One region of the Echinicola soli genome, then DNA from elsewhere that is predicted to be linked to it. Evidence: riboswitches for the same ligand, from Rfam matches in the RefSeq annotation. Region 1 holds a riboswitch; each other region holds the start of a gene.
What was found. A riboswitch is a leader RNA that binds a small molecule or an ion and turns the genes downstream of it on or off. The one in region 1 is predicted to bind S-adenosylmethionine.
Positions count from the first base shown of each region.

Region 2: it holds a riboswitch for S-adenosylmethionine, as region 1 does, so the genes downstream of both, FKX85_RS11775 (hypothetical protein) here and FKX85_RS10770 (O-succinylhomoserine sulfhydrylase) in region 1, are expected to answer to the same signal.
Region 3: it holds a riboswitch for S-adenosylmethionine, as region 1 does, so the genes downstream of both, FKX85_RS17140 (homoserine O-acetyltransferase family protein) here and FKX85_RS10770 (O-succinylhomoserine sulfhydrylase) in region 1, are expected to answer to the same signal.
Region 4: it holds a riboswitch for S-adenosylmethionine, as region 1 does, so the genes downstream of both, FKX85_RS15170 (homocysteine S-methyltransferase family protein) here and FKX85_RS10770 (O-succinylhomoserine sulfhydrylase) in region 1, are expected to answer to the same signal.

Region 1 covers NZ_CP041253.1:2,689,989-2,695,072, forward strand. The annotation lists gene FKX85_RS10770 (O-succinylhomoserine sulfhydrylase) at 13-1,188, opposite strand; SAM riboswitch class I at 1,328-1,439, opposite strand; gene FKX85_RS10775 (GDSL-type esterase/lipase family protein) at 1,521-2,195, opposite strand; gene FKX85_RS10780 (DUF4407 domain-containing protein) at 2,557-3,729, shown strand; gene FKX85_RS10785 (DUF5995 family protein) at 3,731-4,513, opposite strand.
Region 2 covers NZ_CP041253.1:2,941,124-2,946,207, forward strand. The annotation lists gene argS (arginine--tRNA ligase) at 1-1,070, opposite strand, end outside; gene FKX85_RS11770 (arginase) at 1,340-2,290, opposite strand; SAM riboswitch class I at 2,770-2,882, shown strand; gene FKX85_RS11775 (hypothetical protein) at 3,007-3,498, shown strand; gene FKX85_RS11780 (efflux transporter outer membrane subunit) at 4,408-5,084, opposite strand, start outside.
Region 3 covers NZ_CP041253.1:4,376,195-4,381,278, reverse strand. The annotation lists gene FKX85_RS17155 (alanine/glycine:cation symporter family protein) at 1-302, shown strand, start outside; gene FKX85_RS17150 (VOC family protein) at 443-832, opposite strand; gene FKX85_RS17145 (homoserine dehydrogenase) at 910-2,136, opposite strand; gene FKX85_RS17140 (homoserine O-acetyltransferase family protein) at 2,129-3,184, opposite strand; SAM riboswitch class I at 3,416-3,525, opposite strand; gene FKX85_RS17135 (hypothetical protein) at 3,848-4,873, opposite strand.
Region 4 covers NZ_CP041253.1:3,852,364-3,857,447, reverse strand. The annotation lists gene metH (methionine synthase) at 1-1,463, opposite strand, end outside; gene FKX85_RS15170 (homocysteine S-methyltransferase family protein) at 1,469-2,512, opposite strand; SAM riboswitch class I at 2,576-2,677, opposite strand; gene FKX85_RS15165 (hypothetical protein) at 2,863-4,170, opposite strand; gene FKX85_RS15160 (YbjQ family protein) at 4,495-4,815, shown strand; gene FKX85_RS15155 ((2Fe-2S) ferredoxin domain-containing protein) at 4,881-5,084, opposite strand, start outside.

The sequences.
Region 1 (5,084 bases):
GTTTGCGAGGTGCTATTTGGACTTTTCCAGTGCTCGCTCTATGTCCGCGATGATGTCATCATGGTGTTCCAATCCGGCAGAAAGCCTAATTAGCCCTGGAAGAATGCCTACACGTTGGCGTTCTTCTTCAGTGAGCTTGCTGTGGGTGGTAGATGCTGGGTGTGTAATGATACTTCTGGTATCCCCTAAGTTGGCTGTGACGGTGATCATCTGCAGTTCATCAATGAATCGCTGAGCTCTCTCGATGCCTCCTTTCAGCGTGAGTGTGACGATGCCGCCGCCATGTTTCATTTGTTTTTTGGCAAGGTCATGCTGTGGATGCGATTTTAGGAAAGGATATTTTACGAATTCAAGCTCATTGATGTCCTGGAAATAGGATGCTACCGCCAATGCATTGGCGCAGTGCCTTTCCATTCTGACCGCCAGTGTTTCCATGCTTCTGGAAAGGATCCAAGCATTGAAGGGGGAAATGGAAGGTCCTGTGTGGCGCGTAAAGAACTGCACGTCTTTGATCAATTCTTGCTTTCCAAGGATCAATCCTCCCAAGACACGTCCTTGACCATCAATGTACTTGGTAGCGCTGTGTGCCACGATATCCGCGCCCCACTTGGCCGGTTGCTGTAGGTAGGGAGTGGCGAAGCAGTTGTCCACCACTAAGATCAGATTATGCGCTTTGGCAAACTTACCGATCCACTCCAGGTCGATTACCTCTAGGCCAGGATTGGAAGGGGTCTCTATGAAGAGCATTTTGGTGTTGGGCTTCACGAGCTTGTCCCAGTTTTCGATATCCGAAATGTCTCCGTAGGTAGAGGTGATGCCCCATTTGGGGAATACTCTTGTGAGCAGCTGGTGGGTAGAGCCAAACAATGATCGGGAGGCAAGGATATGATCTCCTTGCTGTAGGAGAGAAGCTATGCTGCCAAACATTGCTGCCATTCCAGAGGCAGTGGCGATGCCGTCCTCGGTGCCTTCCAGAGCGCAAACTTTTTCGATCAAGTCTGAGCTGTTGGGATTGGCATAGCGGGAATAGATATTGCCGGGGATCTCCTCAGCAAACATCTGACGGGCCTCTTCGGCACTGTCAAAGGTAAAACTGGATGTCATGTAAATGGGAGCCGAATGTTCCCGTTGGTTGGATTTGGAAGAAGCGATCCTGATGGCTTCTGTTTCAAAGTGCTTATTTGACATGGTGTTTAATATCTTTCGGTTTTATAGAATCAGTAATTAATCATGAAAAATCAATAATTGTCTGGACATGGCATAGGCCAGCGAAATCCGGTAGTGGATAAGAAAAAAACGGTGAAAAGGTAGATTGGTCATAATGTCTAATTTATAGTTCCCTCAATTTTTTTTTTGGGCAGGTATTGGCACCTTTTCGCCGAGACGAATGGTTGCCAGAGGGTCGCAGAGCCTGGTCTCTCGCCTCTTCTGTATAAATCAGTTTCCTGAAGTCATGCAAAGTAACATCAGCACAGTTGATTTTCCAAACAATTTGGCTTTTGAGTATGCAAGATCAGCGCCTAGGGAATGTGTGGCTCGAGCATCTCTGCCCAGCCGTCGTAGCCCAGTTCGGTCATGTGGAGGCTGTCGGACAGGTAAATTTCTGGATTGGGTCGCCCTTTTTCATTGAGGGCAATGTCCCAAACGTTGACAAATTCAACGCCGATGGTTTTGTCGGCATAAACTTCCAGTAGACGGTTTAAGGATTCATAGTCTTCTTTGAGCTGCCACCTTGACGGACTTGGTTTGGGACTAATCAGGACGATTTCCGTTTCAGGAAGCTTGGACTTTAGTTTGCTGACCAGTTTTTGCATGGTGTTCAGGATGGTGACGGGGGTCTTGCCACTTGCCAAGTCATTGTCGCCCTCATAGATAAAAACTTTATGGGGGGCATAGCGGATGATCAGCTCTTCAGCATAATGTAGCAATTCAAAAGTCTGCGAACCACCAAAGCCAGTATTGACCACTGTGACGTCAGGAAAATAACGATCAATGTCCTTCCACATTCTTACGCTGGAGCTTCCAGTAAAAAGGTAGACATCTCCTGATGGTACAGGGGTGTTGGTGACGATTTGATCAACTTCTTTTCGAAATTTTTCGGGATTTTCCTGGGCTGATAGCGCATGGATAAAGGCTATCTGGAGAAGAACAAGCAGCAGGCCTGTGTTTCGGGTAAATGAAGATGGGATGGGCATTTGTTCTAGTGATTAGTGAAAAGGTTTTAGTCCATTATTCTGTCATGTAAATAACTAAAAATAATGGGAAAGGAGAAATGTTGACGTAGCGGAAAAGGGAAAGAAGTGTCAAATCGATTTTTCATTTCTGAACACATTTCCGTTCATAGAAAGGAATTGTGCGTTTTTGACCATTTTACTATATACGTTTTACGGCGGATTGGGCATTCTTTTTTACACCTTAAAAGTACTGATTGGTGGCATGATAGGCTGTTTTCATCACATTAGTTATTGGATGCGCTTTCCAATCCATAATTTCAGTGGATTGTTGCCCGCTTTTTGAGCAGAGGAAGAGGTAGTTGCCCAATGAAATAAACTGATAATGGAAAAAGTGAAAGTATTCTTTTTGTTTTGTAGTGGAGCCAATGTGTCCATTCTGAAAAAATGTCCTACCGAAACCAATAAATACGTGGGGATCGGAGGTACTGTGTTCTTTACAGGGGTTTTGGCAGCATTGTCAGCAGGATATGCTTTGTATACCGTTTTTGAAAGTTGGTATTGGGCAGTGATTTTCGGCTTGGTGTGGGGCGTAATGATATTTAATTTGGACCGCTTTATTGTTTCGAGCATGCGAAAGAAGGAAAGTTTTTGGTCTGAATGGAAGCTTGCATTTCCCCGGCTATTATTGGCTGTGTTTTTGGCATTGGTCATTTCGAAGCCACTGGAGTTGAAGGTTTTTGAAAAGGAAATCGATCAAAAAGTCAGTGAACAAAAAGTGCTTGAAATGCAGGAGGCCAAAGAGAATTTGGATGCGACCTATCCTGAAATAGCCCATCTGGAAACTGAGAATCAACAGTTGCGCGATGAAATTGCCGCTAAGGCGGCTTTCAGGGATGAGGTACAAAAAGAGTATGATGAGGAGCGTTTTGGGGTCAAGACCCCAGGGACTACAGGAGTCATAGGTTTGGGATCCAATGCTAAAAAGAAGGAAGAGCAGCTAGATGCAGCCCAGCTGGATTTAGAGCGAATGCAAGAAAGGAATTGGGCAAAGATCGATAAGAATGAAAGAGAGATGGCAGCGGTGATGACCAGAAAGCGACAAGTGTTTGAGCAGCAGCAAGCTTCGATCGATCAATATGATGGGCTAGCTGCCAGGATGCATGCCTTGTCCCAATTGACAGCGGAAAGCCAAGCGGTCTATTTAGCCAATATTTTTATCATGTTGCTTTTTGTGGCAATGGAGACCGCTCCGGTGATGGTCAAAATGATGGCAGGAAGAGGTCCTTACGACGAGATGCTGGACAAGTCAGAACGAGCCGTGAAGCTGTATACCGATGAATATAACTATAAAAATCAGACAGAAAGCACCCATCGGATCCGGGTGTTTGATGAGGTGATTGCTGCTGAGACAGCATCGCTCATTAAGAAAAAACTCCATCGCAATGAGGTCTTGACCAAAGCAGAAATGGAACTTCTCGAAGAGCGGCTAGAAGATGCCAATGGGCTTCGGGGGCAGCATGAAACTGGAAATAAGGAGGCGGCCATTAAAGAGTAGGCTATAGTTGAGCGGTTCGCAGATTGTTTGGAGTTGCCTTTCGCACAATTCCTTCCAGTCGGTCCATCACCTCAGGAATGGAGTTCCACTCGGTAAGATTGATGATAAATACGATCCACCCAAAGAATTTTCCCGGGTTGACTATTTTGTTCGCGATGCGGTAAATTGCCTGGTCGCGGACCGTGAAGCATTGATCGATATCCTGGGTGGTACTGTATTCTTGGGCAAATTCCCATGCTCCGTCCCTGGCGATTTGGATGCTGAAATTGAGCAGGAGTTCATCTTTGCCATCGGCCAGCTGGATCAGAAAACCAAATAGTGGTGAGATGATGGAAAGATTGGCTTTTACACCATCTACCATACTGGCCAAGATAATGTTGATCTTGTCAAAATCTTCTTTGATGGCTTCCAGCCCGTTTCCTTGCGTGGTTTGGACGGTGGCAATGCCAAGGTCCAGGTTGATGTGGGCGTTTATGCCTAAAAGTAAATGTTGGAGAATGACCTTACCGGTTTTTTTGGTGGCGTCAAAGGCGCATAGCCAGCTTTGACTGGTGGTGTTGTCAGAAAGGTAATTCTCATATGCGTCGAAAAATCGCTGGGCAAAGATAATGTCAAGCCGCTCCATGCGCGCATTATCCTCAAACTCCCCAAGGTCTATTCCTTCTTTAATTCTTCTGGTGACTTGTCGGTACAGAATGGCAAAGTAGCCAATTCTACTTTTTTGTGTTCTGCAGTCGGCTACAATTTGGTCCATTCTGGCGATTACTTCTTCAATTGATGACATGGTAGAAAAGTCAGTATTAATGGTGTGTTTTGTTTAAGGTAATAAAATTATCGATGCTTTGGGTTTTAGATCGGCTTGGATAAAGTGTTTTTTGATAATGATAAGTGGTTTGTGATTGTTTGGGAAAAGTTAAATAAAGGTTAAGATGTTATGGCTTTCCTTAAAAAGAAGGAATTTAATCGTTTTAGTGTGATGTATAGAGGTTTAGTTGTATTTCGAAAGAAGTGAAAAGAGGTATTGATTAAAGAGCTGAACGATCGATCGGAGAAATTATTTTTGGTGTTTTATTGTAATCAAAAATATTTTTATTAAGTTTAAAGAAGTTTTGGTTCTAAAAACGAGGATTAACTTCCTTTTTTCCAAAATATATACGGCTGTTAGTCAGTTAAAATAAACCCATTCGAGGAATCTATGCAAGGATTCCTCTTTTTTTTGCCCTTTTTTAAACCGGTTTTCATTTATTTTACAAAAATACTAAGTTTTATGCTTTGATTTTAAACCGATATTTTGATTTTATACAAAATAGGTTTTTCGTATAGGTGTTATTTTGACTGGTTTGTGGTGTAAACGT
Region 2 (5,084 bases), 250 kb from region 1:
TGCTCGTTTCCTACCACATATACCGATTTGTTGATCTTGAAATTTTCGTATTTGAGGTCTGCCGTGCCCATGTCCTGTGTGATGTACACTGAAGTTCCGTCACCTCTCAGCACGAGCTTCTCATCCAGCCCTTCGTCCGTGAGGTCTGCCCACACGGAATTGTTGTCCTTTTTGAAGAAAACACCCTTTTTGAGGCCTTCTTCCACGATGTTTTTGCCTAGAAGGTAGGTGTCTGATTCGTAGTAAAACTTATCAAAACTCACCCCCATTTTCTTATACGTGGCGTCAAATCCTTCATACACCCAGCTGTTCATGGTTTTCCAGAGGCTGACCGTTTCTTCGTCACCTGCTTCCCATTTGCGAAGCATTTCTTGGGCTTCCAGCATAAGTGGAGCTTGTTTTTTTGCCTCGTCCTCTGAAAGTCCCTTTTCTGTCAGTACTTGGATTTCCTTTTTATAAGCTTTATCAAAAAGGACATAGTACTTTCCTGCCAGGTGGTCACCTTTTAGTGCACCGGATTCAGGTGTTTCCCCATTGCCAAAGTGGAGGTACGCTACCATGGATTTACAAATGTGGATTCCTCGATCGTTGACAAGGTTGGCTTTGATGACTTCATAGCCATTAGCCTTCAGGATTTCCGAAACGGAGAATCCAAGGAAATTATTCCTTAAGTGACCCAAATGAAGGGGCTTATTGGTATTGGGAGAGCTGAACTCCACCATTACCTTTTGGTTTTTTGGCGGCAACTGGCCAAGCTCCTTGTTTTGGTAGAGTGCTTGGAAAACAGCCATCCAAGATTGTTCGTTGACAGAAATGTTCAAGAAGCCTTTTACCACATTAAAAGCACTGACTGCCTCACAGTTTTCGACCAGGTACTGCCCGATTTTCTCACCACTATCTTCAGGTTTCATTCTGGTGAACTTCAGAAATGGAAAGAGCACGAAGGTATAATTGCCTTCAAATTCCTTGCGAGTAGGCTGTAAGGCCAGGGACTCTGGGGCTACCTGATGGTCAAAAGCTTGTGCAAATGCTTTACTGATGGCTTTTAGTATCTGTTCTTGAATCGTCATTCTTTTGTATTAATATTTTTACTTTTCGTGTCCCCTAAGAATTGGGGCAAACTCTGATTTTATCCCGATATACCGGGAACATTTTTTATTCACTATTCCTTGATTCTGATGTCCTGGATGAGTATCGGGCTATCGGGACGGGGCAGACTTCTATTTTTTTCTCTTGATTCGTCACGGCATTAGCGATAAGGTGATACCTCTGATTTGTATCTGAGAAAATCAATCTTATCAGCGTCATCCGCGTTCCATGGATATCCGACACCTCACTTTCAAAAGTTGCTGACCAAGGATTTGGTAGTGCATTCCAATACTTCAAAGGCGTTTTGGGCCATGATGTTTTCGGAATCCAACGTTGGGTTTACCTCCACGATTTCCCAACAGCAAACTCTCTTGTCTTTTATTAATTCCATGTTCAGTTTTAAGGCTTCATTCACCGTGAGTCCATCCGGAACAGGTGTGCCTGTACCAACGGAAATCGAACTGTCCATGCTGTCTACATCAAAGGAGATATAAATCTGCTCGCAGTCTTTCAGGATGGACAAGGCCTCTTCTGAAATTTTCACTATACCTTTTTCACGAACTTCTTTGGTGGTGAAATTTCGGATGCCATGCTTACTGATAAGCTTGTTTTCCGGTTCTTCTGTATCTCTGACAGCAATGTAGACGATATCTTCTGCCTTTATCTTTGGGAAGTCCCCTCCGATTTTTTTGATCTTTTCCCAGTATTCGATTTCTTCCGCTGAAGGCTCCTGCTGCTTGTTTTCCAGGTTGTCTTCTTGCAGGCACATGCCCAGTGGCATGCCGTGCATATTTCCTGATGGGCTGGTATAAGGACTGTGGATGTCAGCATGGGCATCGATCCAGATCACCCCAAGTCGCTTTTCAGGATTGGCGGCTTTGATTCCCATGATGGTTCCGGCAGCTGTGGAGTGATCTCCGGCCAGGACAATAGGAAACTTTTTTTCCAGACGAAGTACCTTTATGGTGTCATGGACATTGCTGAGTACTTCGTGTACCCCATCGATGTACCTGGCATGAGGATAGGGGTTGTTTTTCCAAAGGTAATTATTCGCGTCTGGCACATTGATGGGATCAAACCGGGTAAAGAAATCCGACTTTTTTCCCAAGCTGGCCACTTTTAGCGCATCAATTCCCAGGCTGGCACCCCTAGTGCCTGCGGCAAGTTCTGACCGTACTTCTACAAGCTTAATGTTTCTCATAATGGGTAAATCTCTAGTTCGTTATATTGGGCAAATCCAATCAATGAATTTATTGCCACAAAAGTAGTCAAAATTGTGCATTTATGGGAGAAGGGAGGTTCTAAAGGTTGTGAGGTTTTAAGGGAATGGGAAAGTTGAAGGAGGGTAAACATAGATGATATGGTGATGATTTCGTTCACCGAATGGAGGGGTATGTTGATTTCCTCATTCGTACACTTGGTTTTTAGCAATACCTGTATGTTAAAATGTTGGTTCTTTTTGTAACGATAAGATAGCTTGAAATGCTATTTTGCAGTGTGATAAAGCACTAAATTACAAAGGAATGAGGGATAGAGGGCGTTCACAATTGGGTAAAGAGCGGAAGGGTTAGGAGAGGAAAATAATATTCCCTACAAATTCTATAGGGAAATTAGTTTTTGTAAAAAAATGTCGTACCTTTGAAGCAGTTATTAGCGAAAAGCGGAGCAAGCTCAGTAGCTGATTTATAAAGAATAGGGGAGAGAACAGGCTCAAAGAACCTATAGCAACCTATCCCTCTCATAAAGAGAAAAGGTGCTAAATCCTGCCGAAATCATTTGAGGACCTATAAATGTAAAAGCCATGAGACTAACAATGCGAATGCAGAACTTGCTGAAAGAACCGAAAAGGTGTTGTTGCTGATCGCAACAAATCCGCAAAAAAAAAATTAACTAGTAACCATCTCAAATTAAGAAAACATGACAGCAATAGCTTCTAACTATAACATTTCCACCCAAAACAATAATATCTTCAGCTTTCAGTCAGTAAGTAGGAACAAAGACAAGGACCTGACTTCACTGAGTGCTTATGACTGGCTAGCACATAATGAATTTGTTCAATTGGAAGGCCAGGGATCTTTTGGTTTTCATAATTATGCTGATGCCAATAAAAAATTCCAAGCAATTTATTTTACCCTAAAAGGAGATATAGCAGCGCATTATGCTTTCTTTAGGGGTATTGTTTTGGCGGGTCAGCCCAAAGAGATTTATTTGGAAAACATCCATGAAAATAGAAGTTTCACACTGAAGTTTTACAAAAAGAATGAAGCAGTGGCCAAGCAATACCTAGAGAAAATTTTCAGAATTGTAAATGAAGAAATCAGGTTTAAGCAAGTACTGAGAAAAGTGCTGATCAATCAAGAGAAGCACCGTTTAGAAGAAAAGTTGCTCTTGAATGAACTGAGCAATTAAGATACAATAATAAGCCATCACTAATAACCATAAATAAAAGAACCCTTGATATAGCATCAAGGGTTCTTTTTTTGGCCAAAGAGAAATGCAGGATTAGGGGCAAGCAATATTTCTGGGAGAAGATAAATTCTTGATGTTTTTTTAGAATCCCCTTTCCCTGTTGATCATTGGAACAATGCTCTAGCGGTTGGAAATGGGTTTTAGCGGATCAAGCCATATTTTTGGGGGCGGGAGAAGATTTATATTCATTTGGTATGTCGCCACGAAGTCGCCAAGACACGAAGTGTTTTGTAGGCGGATTCTAAATTTCATGGAAAACAAACAGCTTTGGGTCTTAGAATCTTTGTGGCAAAAAAACAAAAAGGAAATCCTATTAAAATAAAGGGATTCATGCCCTCAACTTTTTCGCTTGCCTCATTTTTAGCACATTTTGAGACTAAGCAATATTTCTGGAAGATGAGAGATTTCCAGGTGGTTTTGGTAAGCATATTTCTCTTTAATTTAGCAATAGTAATGCGTGCTCCAGTATAAAAAAATCAGCGTAAATCTTATTAATCTGCATCATCTGCGTGCTATCGAAACTAACCCTAATCCCCCCAACTTTTCCGCTTGATCCGTTTTAGCGTGAATTTATGGGTGTTGGCCAGGTGATTGCTGCTAAAACCGTAATCATTTTATTCGGCTATTTACCGTGGCCGTTGTCCATGACTATGAATATGAAGAGGCTGCCTGATTCCGATGAGATCAGGCAGCCTCTTGGTTTGGAACCACTCTTCAATTCCAATTTTTTAAATAAAGAATCAGCGGAGATCTGCCCAACCTGTCCCGTCGGGGCGGATCAGCGTTACCTGCTTCCATATAAAATAGCGTCTGCCATGCCCATATTCCAATATTTCCGCTTGATCTGAGTTATTTCCAACCGCCTCCAAGGCTGCGGTACAGCTCGATATTGGCGATGGCCAATTGTGTTTTTAGCCTTACCAGTTCCATTTGGTTTTCCAGGGCATCTTCCTGTGCATTGATGATCTCCAAGTAACTGGCAAACCCACTTTGGAAGAGTAGAAAAGCGTCTTTTACACCTTTATTGGTGACTTGAAGCCTTTCTTCTACAATATCATGGGCTTCCTGAAGCTTTTCTATAGTCACAAGGGCATTGGATACTTCGCCGACTGCACCTACAATGGTTTCCTTAAAATCCAGTTGGGCGATTTCCCTTTTGTTGACCGCGATGAGGTGATTGGTTTTCAACTTGCGATTTTGGAAAATCGGTTGGAAAATAGCGCCGTTCAGCACGGCAAATCCAGCTCCCAAGGGGTCAAGAAAGTGCTCGATCTGATAAGAATTGAGACCGACCCCACCACTTATGGTCAGCGATGGATATTTCATGGCCTGCGTTACACCGACATTGGCATTACTGATAATCAAATTGTATTCAGACGCTGCGATGTCCGGTCTGTTCTGGATCAGTTCCAGTGGCACACCTGTTTGGTAAGTGCTGTCAAAGGTGATGTCCTCCAAGTGATGGACGAGGTCCAGCTCTCGGGGCGACCGTCCCAGCAACTCGTTGAGACGTGTTTCCTGGATGG
Region 3 (5,084 bases), 1.7 Mb from region 1:
TTGCTGAAACCAATTTAAGTTACCTTAATCGCTTCAAACACCGGGCCTGGAGTTTATGGGCATTGAGGATCATGATTTTGGTGGCGACGTATTATGGCACGGTGAAGACCGCGAAGGTGGCCTGGATGCTAGGAGATATTGGCGTAGGATTGATGGCCTGGCTAAACGTGATTGCCATATTGCTGCTGAGAAAACCAGCCATGAAGACTTTTGAGGATTATAGAAAACAACTCCGATCCGGAAAAGATCCTGTTTTTAAAGCAAAAGAAGCAGGAGTGGACAATGCGGATTTCTGGAAGTAATAGAGCTCAAGCCGTCATCGCGAACGGAATGGTAATGGCGGGAAGCGATCTGTTCTTTTATAGAAAAGGTCGCTTCGTTAATTTTCCATGCACTGATGGGCTCAAGGAGACTATTCCCACTTGAACTTGACAAAGTCGGACTACTCCCAAATTCCCCTGGGGACGATTTCTAGCACATGGCCGAAGGGATCTTCGAAATAGCAACTCTCAAGGCCGTCTTTCCACTCTTGTTCATGGGTAATGACAATGCCCTTTTCGATCAATTCTGCTTTGCTCTTTGGGTAGGCACTAGCTTCTACCTCAAAGGCAATGTGCTGTTTGCCGCTGGCGAAGTGGGGAGGCAGCACTTTCTCGTTTTTGGTGGTCTCAGGAATAAAACAAAGCAGTACGGCTGTCCCACACCTAAAAAAAATATGCCGGCCTTCCTCTTTGGAAATCACCGGCATACCTAGTTTTTTATGATAAAATTCCTCCGCCCGATCCAGGTCAGGGATATAGAGACAGGTTTCTTTGATTTGCGTGTAATCCATGTCTTTAAGTTAGCGAAAACACTGGAAAAAACACGTGTCATTACCTTTTAAGTGGGGCAAAGGTCTTTTTGCAAGGGTTAGCTTATATTAACGGTTTCCTGTCTTTGGATTTGGGCAAGGACATTATCTTCACTAATAGTATTATTGAGTGCTACGATCGAGAGCTTATTGGCTTCTATGGCCGGGAGGCGTTTGATGAGCTCGGCAGTAGAAACAGTACTGATGGCCCAATACCTTCCATTGGCTTGGTGGATGGAGGCACTTCCGATTACTGGATGCAGGGCATCAGGGCTGTCCGCACTGATGATTACTTCCAAGGATGCAGCTTGTGGAAGTTCGGTAGTGATTTTTTTGCCATTGAGCTTATCGTAGCTGTAACCATAGCCTTTTTCGGCCTTGGTCAAGTCCGCATAAACGGAAGCACCTGTCGGTAAGCTTCCGGCACCTTTCCCTTGGAAGAATTGTTCGCCAAGGTTTTGGGAAGTTATTTTTGCTGCATTGTATTCATTTTCTACCAAGAACAATGGATCATTGTCACCGACCAAAGTAGGAAGGATGTGCAGGTTTAGGCCCTCTTTGTCTTTTTGGGCTGTGGCGATCAGCTTGATCTTTAGGCCCAGGGATTTGGCCAGCGCCACATCTGCGGCATGTACATGCTGCACTCCGATGGTCAGGATTTCCCCTTCGGGGATATACCTTCCAAAAGCATGGAGGCTCAGAATGGTCAGTTTGCTGCTGACATCGCTTCCGTTGATATCCAGTGTAGGGTCTGCTTCTGCGAATCCATTTTCTTGGGCTAGTTTTACGGCCTCTTGTAGGCTAAGGTCATCCTGAAATAATCGGGTTAGAATGTAGTTTGAGGAACCATTGAGGATGCCTTGGAGCTTGCTGATATCGTCCCCGGCAAAATGGCAATCCAAGCAAGTAATGATCGGAATACCTGCTGCAGCGGATGCCTCATACAGAAGACTTCCTCCATAAGTTTTTTCCAGTTCCAATAGTGCTGGCAAGTGGGCAGAAAGCATTTTTTTGTTTGCTGAAATGACTTTCTTTCCTGATTTTAGCAGGCTGCTGACATAATCATAAGCCTGTGCGGGATCCGAGATCAGCTCTATTCCGATGTCACAAGGATCATCCAAAATGTCTTTCGGATCAAAGGAAAACTGCAGTGAATGATCCCTTTTTTTATTTTTGTTCTGTACGACAATTGTTTCAGGTAAAAGCGCTGGGCGGTGGTTTTTAGCAATTTCATAATATCCTTGGCCAACCACTCCAAAGCCAAACAAACCAATGCGGTTAGTCATTATTTTCCAGGTAAAAAGATGTTAGAATATAATTTAGCTGTTCGTTTTCTACCAAAAAGGCATCATGGCCATAAATGGAAGAAATCTCCCGATAAGTGCCATTAGGGACATTTTTGCCGATAAACTGCGATTCTTCTTTGGTAAAGAGCAAATCTGTATTGATCCCGATGGAGAGTACTTTCGCTTTAATCTCTGAAAGTGCCTTGGCGGTACCACCTCTGCCTCTTCCAAGATCATGGCTATCCATGGCTTTGGTGAGCACCCAGTAGGAGAGGGCGTTAAAGCGATTGGAGAGCTTTTGCCCTTGGTAGCGCAGATAAGAACTTACGCGGAAATGATCTGTCTTTTCTTCCGTTTCGGCTTGGCTGGCATGGAAAATATCCTGATGGCGGTAACTGAGCATGCCGATGGCACGTGCCGCTTCCAGGCCTTTTTTGCCTGCATCAGGTGAGTTCTGTCCCCAGGTGCTGTCCGATTCGATAGCCATTCTTTGGGCCTCATTGAAGCCAATCGTCCAAGGGGAGGTTTTGGCATTGGAGGCTACTATGATCGTTTTTTTTACGTGCTCTTGTAAATTATAAGACCATTCAAGTGCTACTTGGCCACCAAGCGATCCACCGATGATGGTGTCTATCTGCTGGATTCCCAAATGCTGGCGAAGACGGTCAAATGCCTTGGCCATGTCACGGGTGGACAGGTTCGGGAAATCGTAATAGTATGGTTTCCCGGTGTTGGGATTATCGCTAAGTGGCTGCGTGGATCCATAGCATGATCCTAGAAGGTTGGCACAGACGATGAAGTATTTTGTAGGAACAAAAAACTTGTCTTCTCCGACCAGGCCACTCCACCATTCGTGGACATTGGCATCTCCTGTCAGTGCGTGCAATACCCAGATGACATTATCTTTTTTTGGCGTCAAATGCCCTTGAGTAGTATAGCTGATCTCAAATCCTGGTAGTGATTCACCTGATTCGAGATTTAATTCCTCTTCACAGTGGAATGTTTCCTGTGTCATATCGGTAATCAGATACGGTGATGTTAGATTCATTTTCTTACTCTTAAGTTTAGCGTTGACTTCGGTCAACTGGGATCATCAATATTGGGAATAAAAGAAATTATAGTGCCCGATACGGACAAAAGGAGAGTCCTTAGTTGCACATACACATGCACATTCGACGATGCATGAAGTTATCCCTGTCGATAAAAAGAAATTCGATGATGATTTGTGTGTGAAGTTGTATTGCTGTGTGTATCCTTTTTATAAAATTCATTGTTTAAGAATTTATATTTCCAAATGCGGATATTCACATTCGGCAGGAATTGGCACCTTGGATTTTCCAGGTTGCCAGAGGGTCTGCGAGCCTGTCTCTCACCTCTTCTGTATAAATCCTTGTACTTTTAAAAAGTAAAGGATAACACAAAGTAACAATCCAATTTTTGAATTTGCAAGTATTCGAAAAAGAGTTTTTTGAAAATAATACTCTCTATAAAACCCTATAAAATCGATAGAGAATTAGGTTTTGAGGCTCTTAATTGAAATAGTGCCCTGAAAAGCGCAATGTATTTGGCCTATTGTTCGAAAGGTATCGAAAGTGGGCAAAATATAAAAAGGTGCCTAAATAAATCAAGGCACCTTTGGTAGTAGAAGGGTGTGTAGCTCTTTTGTGAAATATTGATTGAATGTTTCAGCTAGATTAAAATCAATTACCGCTTAGTCCTCGTAATAGTAAACGGCAGAAGCACCTGCGACGTCCCAGCTATATGCTGGAGCGGGGTTGCCGTTTGAGGAGAAGTAGTCGTAGACCAATACTTTCCCACCACCGTTGGCTCTTTCTGCGACGAAAATCATTTTGCTATCTTCACTGTATGCGACATCCACAGGATTTCCCAGCATGGTATTATTGCCCTCGATTCTGGCTTGATCAGCCATGGAGATGGTGCCACCGTCTGCTGCGCTGTTAAATGTGCTGGTAAAGTCGGTGATGATGACCAAACCTCCATCGCTATCTGAAGAAGCCTCGCCGATGTCGGTAAGGACCATCAGGTCATCTTCCATCGAATAAGTCAGTCCATGAGTCCTTCCGAGTCCTTCGATAGTAACGCGTTTGTCTGGAGTGATCATGCCATCAGTATTGGCCATGAAGTTATTGAATACGGCTAAGTCCGCTGTTTTATCTACTATGGCATAGAGAGTATTACCTTCTATATGGATGCCCCACAGGGCAAAATCCACCTCATAGGTGTTTAGAAGGGAGAATCCACTGGCATTTTTTTGGTATACATAAAGGCTGCTTTGGTTGCCGTTTGCTTCTGCCGGGGAGTCTGCTACGATGACCATGTCATCCATAACCGCGATTTCCCGGCCACTGGCGAAACTACCTGTTCCGCTTAGACCCAATGAAATGGACAGTCCCTTGTCCATCATAGAGGCCATGATATCCGAATAGACATTGAGGGAATTGTCAGAACGTACCAATTGGATGATTTCGTCATTTTGGTCATCATAATAGATGCCATCGGCATCTGTTCCTGCAGAAGCGACAGTACTACTGCTTACATCATTCATTGATGAGAAATCAATAATGGTAATCATCCCGCTCGTATTGCTGGATACGAATAAGGATGCTACTTCATTCTCGGGCATGTCCATTTCCTCATCGTTGTCACAGGAATAGAAACCTAGAGTAGGCAGGACGATGAGGCTTGTTCTTAAAATTGCTTTCGTTAATGTTTTCATAAGATAGTGAGTTGTGATTTATGAAAACTATTTACGATGCTGAAGGATTGATTGGATTGCGTAATAGTACAAATAGTAGATTATATAGTGGAATATGTATGTGAAACGGGTGGATCTTGGATCAAACGAAAAAGTTGGGGGGATTAGGGTTGGTTTCGATAGCACGCAGATGGCGCATTTTAATAAGGTTTTCGCTGATTTTTTTATACTG
Region 4 (5,084 bases), 1.2 Mb from region 1:
TTTACCATTTCATCCAATGAAGGCGTAATCAATCCACTAAGACCGATTATATCAACATCATTTTTAATGGCCTCATCAATGATCGTTTGGGCATCTACCATCACACCAAGATCGATGATCTGGTAGCTATTACATGCCAGCACCACTCCTACGATATTTTTGCCTATATCATGGACATCTCCTTTTACCGTAGCAAGTAATACTTTCTTGATAGAACTCTTTTCTTCGTTAAAATCGGCATCACCGGCCTTGGGCATAAAAGGCTCCAGATAGGCCACGGCTTTTTTCATCACCCTCGCTGATTTTACCACTTGGGGCAAAAACATTTTACCAGATCCAAAAAGGTCACCCACTACATTCATTCCATCCATCAATGGTCCCTCGATGACCTTCAAAGGACTCTTTAAGAGCTGTCTGGCTTCCTCTGCATCACTTTCGATATGATCAATGATGCCTTTTACCAAAGAATGCTCCATCCGCTTCTGTACAGATTCTGATCTCCAGGCTTCATTGGCGACTTCCTTTTTCCCGGATGATCTGACCGTCTCGGCAAACTCCAACAATCGCTCTGTGGCGTCATCTCTCCTATCCCAAAGGACATCTTCTACATGTTCTAACAAGTCCTTAGGAATATCATCATATACTTCCAGCATCGCAGGATTGACAATCCCCATGTCCATCCCGTGCTGAATAGCATGATATAAGAACGCCGCATGCATGGCTTCACGAACTGGATTATTCCCCCTAAACGAAAAACTCACATTACTGACACCGCCGCTCACTTTGGCACCAGGCAGGTTTTCTTTTATCCACTTCGTGGCCTTGAAGAAGTCGATTGCATTGCTGCGATGTTCTTCCATTCCTGTGGCCACCGGAAAAATATTAGGGTCAAAAATGATGTCTTGGGGATTGAATTTCACGGTCTCTACCAAGATGTCATAACTCCTCTTGCAGATATCTACTCGACGCTGGTAAGTATCTGCCTGGCCATCTTCATCAAAAGCCATAACGACCACCGCCGCACCAAATTTCTTGATTGTCTTCGCTTGATGGATAAATTCTTGCTCTCCATTTTTCAAACTAATGGAGTTTACAATACCCTTTCCTTGGATACACTTTAGCCCGGCCAAAATGATATCCCACTTCGAGCTGTCGACGACAATGGGAATCCTACTGATCTCAGGTTCAGAAGCGATCAGGTTTAGGTATTTGACCATGGCCGCTTCTCCATCAAGCATCCCCTCATCCATACAGACATCCAGTACTTGTGCACCTCCCCTTACTTGGTCCAGGGCCACTTCCAAGGCCTCGTCAAACAGTCCATTCAGGATCAAACGGGCAAACTTCTTAGAACCTGTTACATTGGTTCGCTCACCGATATTGACAAAATTCAACTCTGGTGTAAACACCAATGGCTCCAACCCGGATAATTTGAGTTGGTTATTTTTAATCTTCGTATCCATTCCCACTATTCTTCTTCTAATGTAAACGCTAGTTTCCTGGGTTTGTATTTTTTACTTACTTCTCCTATCACCCGAATATGTTCTGGGGTAGTGCCACAGCAGCCTCCCAAAATATTGATCAACCCATCTTTGAGAAATTCTTCTACCTGATCAGCCATTTCTGTCGCTGTTTGATCGTATTGGCCAAACTCATTGGGCAGCCCAGCATTGGGATAAGCACTCACGTAGAATGGTGCTTTTTCTGCCAATACTTTTAGGTATGGCCTTAATTCCTTTGCACCCAAAGCACAATTCAACCCAATGCTCATCAAAGGTACGTGTGAAACCGAAATCAAAAAAGCTTCCGTGGTCTGTCCGCTCAATGTCCTACCAGAAGCATCGGTGATGGTACCGGAAATCATGATAGGGATCCCACCTTCCTCTGGCGAAAGAGGCAGGCCTTTTTCTTCAAAAACTTCCTGGATGGCAAATAATGCGGCTTTTGCATTTAAAGTATCAAAGATCGTCTCTACCAAAATGATATCTATACCACCATCCAATAGTCCCCTCACCTGCTCTGCGTACGCTTTGGCCAGTTGATCAAAATTTATGCCCCTATAACCAGGGTCATTAACATCTGGAGAAATAGAAGCTGTCCTATTGGTAGGCCCTACGGCTCCAGCCACAAAACGAGGCTGCTCCGGTGTCTTTTGACTGTAGGCCAAGGCAGCTTCTTTGGCAATTTTTGCAGATTCTACGTTGAGTTCATATGCCAAATGTGAAAGATCATAATCTTCCTGGGCAATCGATGTGCTGCTGAACGTGTTTGTTTCAATGATGTCCGCCCCTGCTTCCAGATAGGTATCATGGATGTCCCGAATGATCTTTGGCCGGCTCAGCGACAATAAATCATTATTGCCTTTGAGGGCTTTGTGGTGATTAGTTAAGTCCGGTGTCCTAAAATCCTCTTCTTCCAACGTGTAACGCTGGATCATGGTGCCCATCGCACCGTCAAGGATCAAAATCTTCTTTTCAACTTGCTGAAGTAATATGTCGGTTCGTGTATTCATGCTCTCATTAATAATACGAAAAGCTGTACCGAGCAAAGAACCGATAGAAAAACAATAATCTACCGCTCATCTTTTCCTGACAAGCTCAGGATGGGAGTTAGCACCTTGTGATATCAGGTTGCTAAGACGTCATAGGGCCCTTCCCTCGGTCTTTCTCGATAAGCAATTCCAAAGTTAACATGAATTGGTGGAAAAAAATTACAAATAGACAATTTTATTTAGGAAAATATTCAGTTGCAGCCAGTGGTTAATCGTTGCTGGTCGGTATCCCAAGGTCGATTGTAAACTATCTGCTCTTGGCTTTACCAAAAGCTCTCTGAAAACGAATATATATCGTATTTTTGAACGGGTCAGGGCCTGATTCCCACACCTACTTGTAAATAGGGATTGGACATAAATTGGGACATGCTGACCGTGCCGAGTTTATAGCTGCCAAAAGGTATCTCCACGCCCCCATATACAGAGCCCACCAAGGCTAATTTAGACTTTTTAGAGAGTGGAAATACTCGACTTAGATAAATTTCAGGTTTGGCCATTAATCCGCCATTTCGCAATTCCCCATCGTAATCAGGCAGGTCAATCAAGTCGGGGAAGTGCAATTTTCGCCTGTGAAGCAAACTGTAACGCACATTGCCGTACCCAAGGCCTCCCAAGGCTCCCACTTCCCAATTATAAATATCGATTAATTTTGCGCCTAGATTCCCATAAACCCTCAAACTGCTTAGACTTTGGTCATAATATTGGTTGGCTTCACCTTCCATGTTCAGGTTATACAAGTCAATGCCGTAAAGAAGTCCCCTGTTCTCGCCTAGGATCTTGACGCCCAGGTTTTCAGGGATTCCTTCAAGTGGTTTATATCCATTATTCTTCAAATGGGCGTTAAGGTCATTTGGTTTGGTGAAATGCCTACCATAAACAAAGTACAAACCAAGCGAGGCATCTCTGTAAAAGTAATTTTTCTCTGGAAGACTGATCCCCGCTCCCAAACGCACAAAAGCTCCACTTTGTAGATTATCAAAGGTCATTCCATTTAATTTCCAGGAATCTTCAAAAGGGTTAAAGGAATAACCTACCTTAGCAATCATGGTGACCACTTCTTCACTTGCCAAGAGATTAAGGTCATAGCCTACTTCAAATCCAATTTCAGTTAAAAAGCCTCCCATAAACTGGCTTCCCTTATTAATATCGTTCTTTCTGAGGATAAAACCATGTGCAGGATCAGCCAAAAACTGGTCCAAGGTCTCTCCTTCCCTTTCTTCAAGCATCTCCACATTAAGATATCCCATCCCAATGGACATATAATGAATCAGATGAAATTTCCCCTCCTCTGTAAAGCTATAGCCGAAATTAATAAAGGCCCTGGTCGTACGATAATCCAATTCATAAGTATTAAATGGAGTTTCTACGCCATTGTTTTGATAAAGCTCGGCACCTACGATAAAATCATTAAATCTCGTTTGGTAGCTAATACCGTAGGTATTGTAATTATTGGGCATGGGTGGCTGGCCATGGTTTTCCAAGAGCTCATTTAATCCTTGAAGATGGGCTCCGGAGGTGCCATAATAAACGCTGAAGCTGGTTCGCTGATAGCCTCTCTCTTGAGCCAAGACCCCTTCAGTACAGCAAAGCAGGATAAAAATTAAAACAATTGTCCTCATCAGGTGAAATTTCAGCTCAAAAATATAATTTTAATGTTAGAATGCGATAATTTTTAATCATGTTTATAGGCTTTGGGTATAGGTGAACTTTAAGGAGCTTTATCTATTTATTAGACCTAACGCGTAATTAATAACCAATTACCTGCCAGCTAATCCCTTCCGGTAAAAACTTCGCAGATGCTCTTTCCAGAAGACCAGCTTTTCCTTTTACACCAATAACTCTCTACAGATATTGCGCCAAAAACAACACATTTATTCGATTTTGTAGTATATTAACTCCCCTGTTTTAGTTTTTAACTCTTTAACAAATAAAAAATCAACAGTATGATTACAACAACCACTCCTTCTGTGGAAGGACACGAAATCAAGAAATATTGTGGAATAGTCACAGGAGAAACGATTATCGGAGCGAATGTTTTTAGAGATTTTTTTGCCAGTATTACGGATATTGTGGGCGGTCGCTCCGGCACATATGAGAAAGTACTGAAAGAAGCAAAGTCAACTTCCCTGATGGAAATGGAAATGCAAGCCAAGGCGATGGGAGGAAATGCCGTGGTAGGTGTAGACTTGGATTATGAAACTATTCGGGATGGCATGTTGATGGTGACAGCAAGTGGCACAGCCGTGTTTGTCGAACCTAAATAGTTCCCTTTGATTTTCTGTTTCGACAGTCATCCGTATCTTTCGGCTACGCTCAGGATACGGATGACTTATTCCAGGGTATTTTTTCCATCTAAGATTTGATGGATTTTTTCTTTGGTTCCCTTTTTGATCACTTCGTTATTGATCACCACCATGGGGCCAGTCTTGCAAAAATCCATGCATTTGGTCTTGACGATTTTATATTTTCCTTTATGTGTATCCAGTTTGGTCAGCTCTTGGATATCCTTTAATAATCCCTTGCATCCATTTTT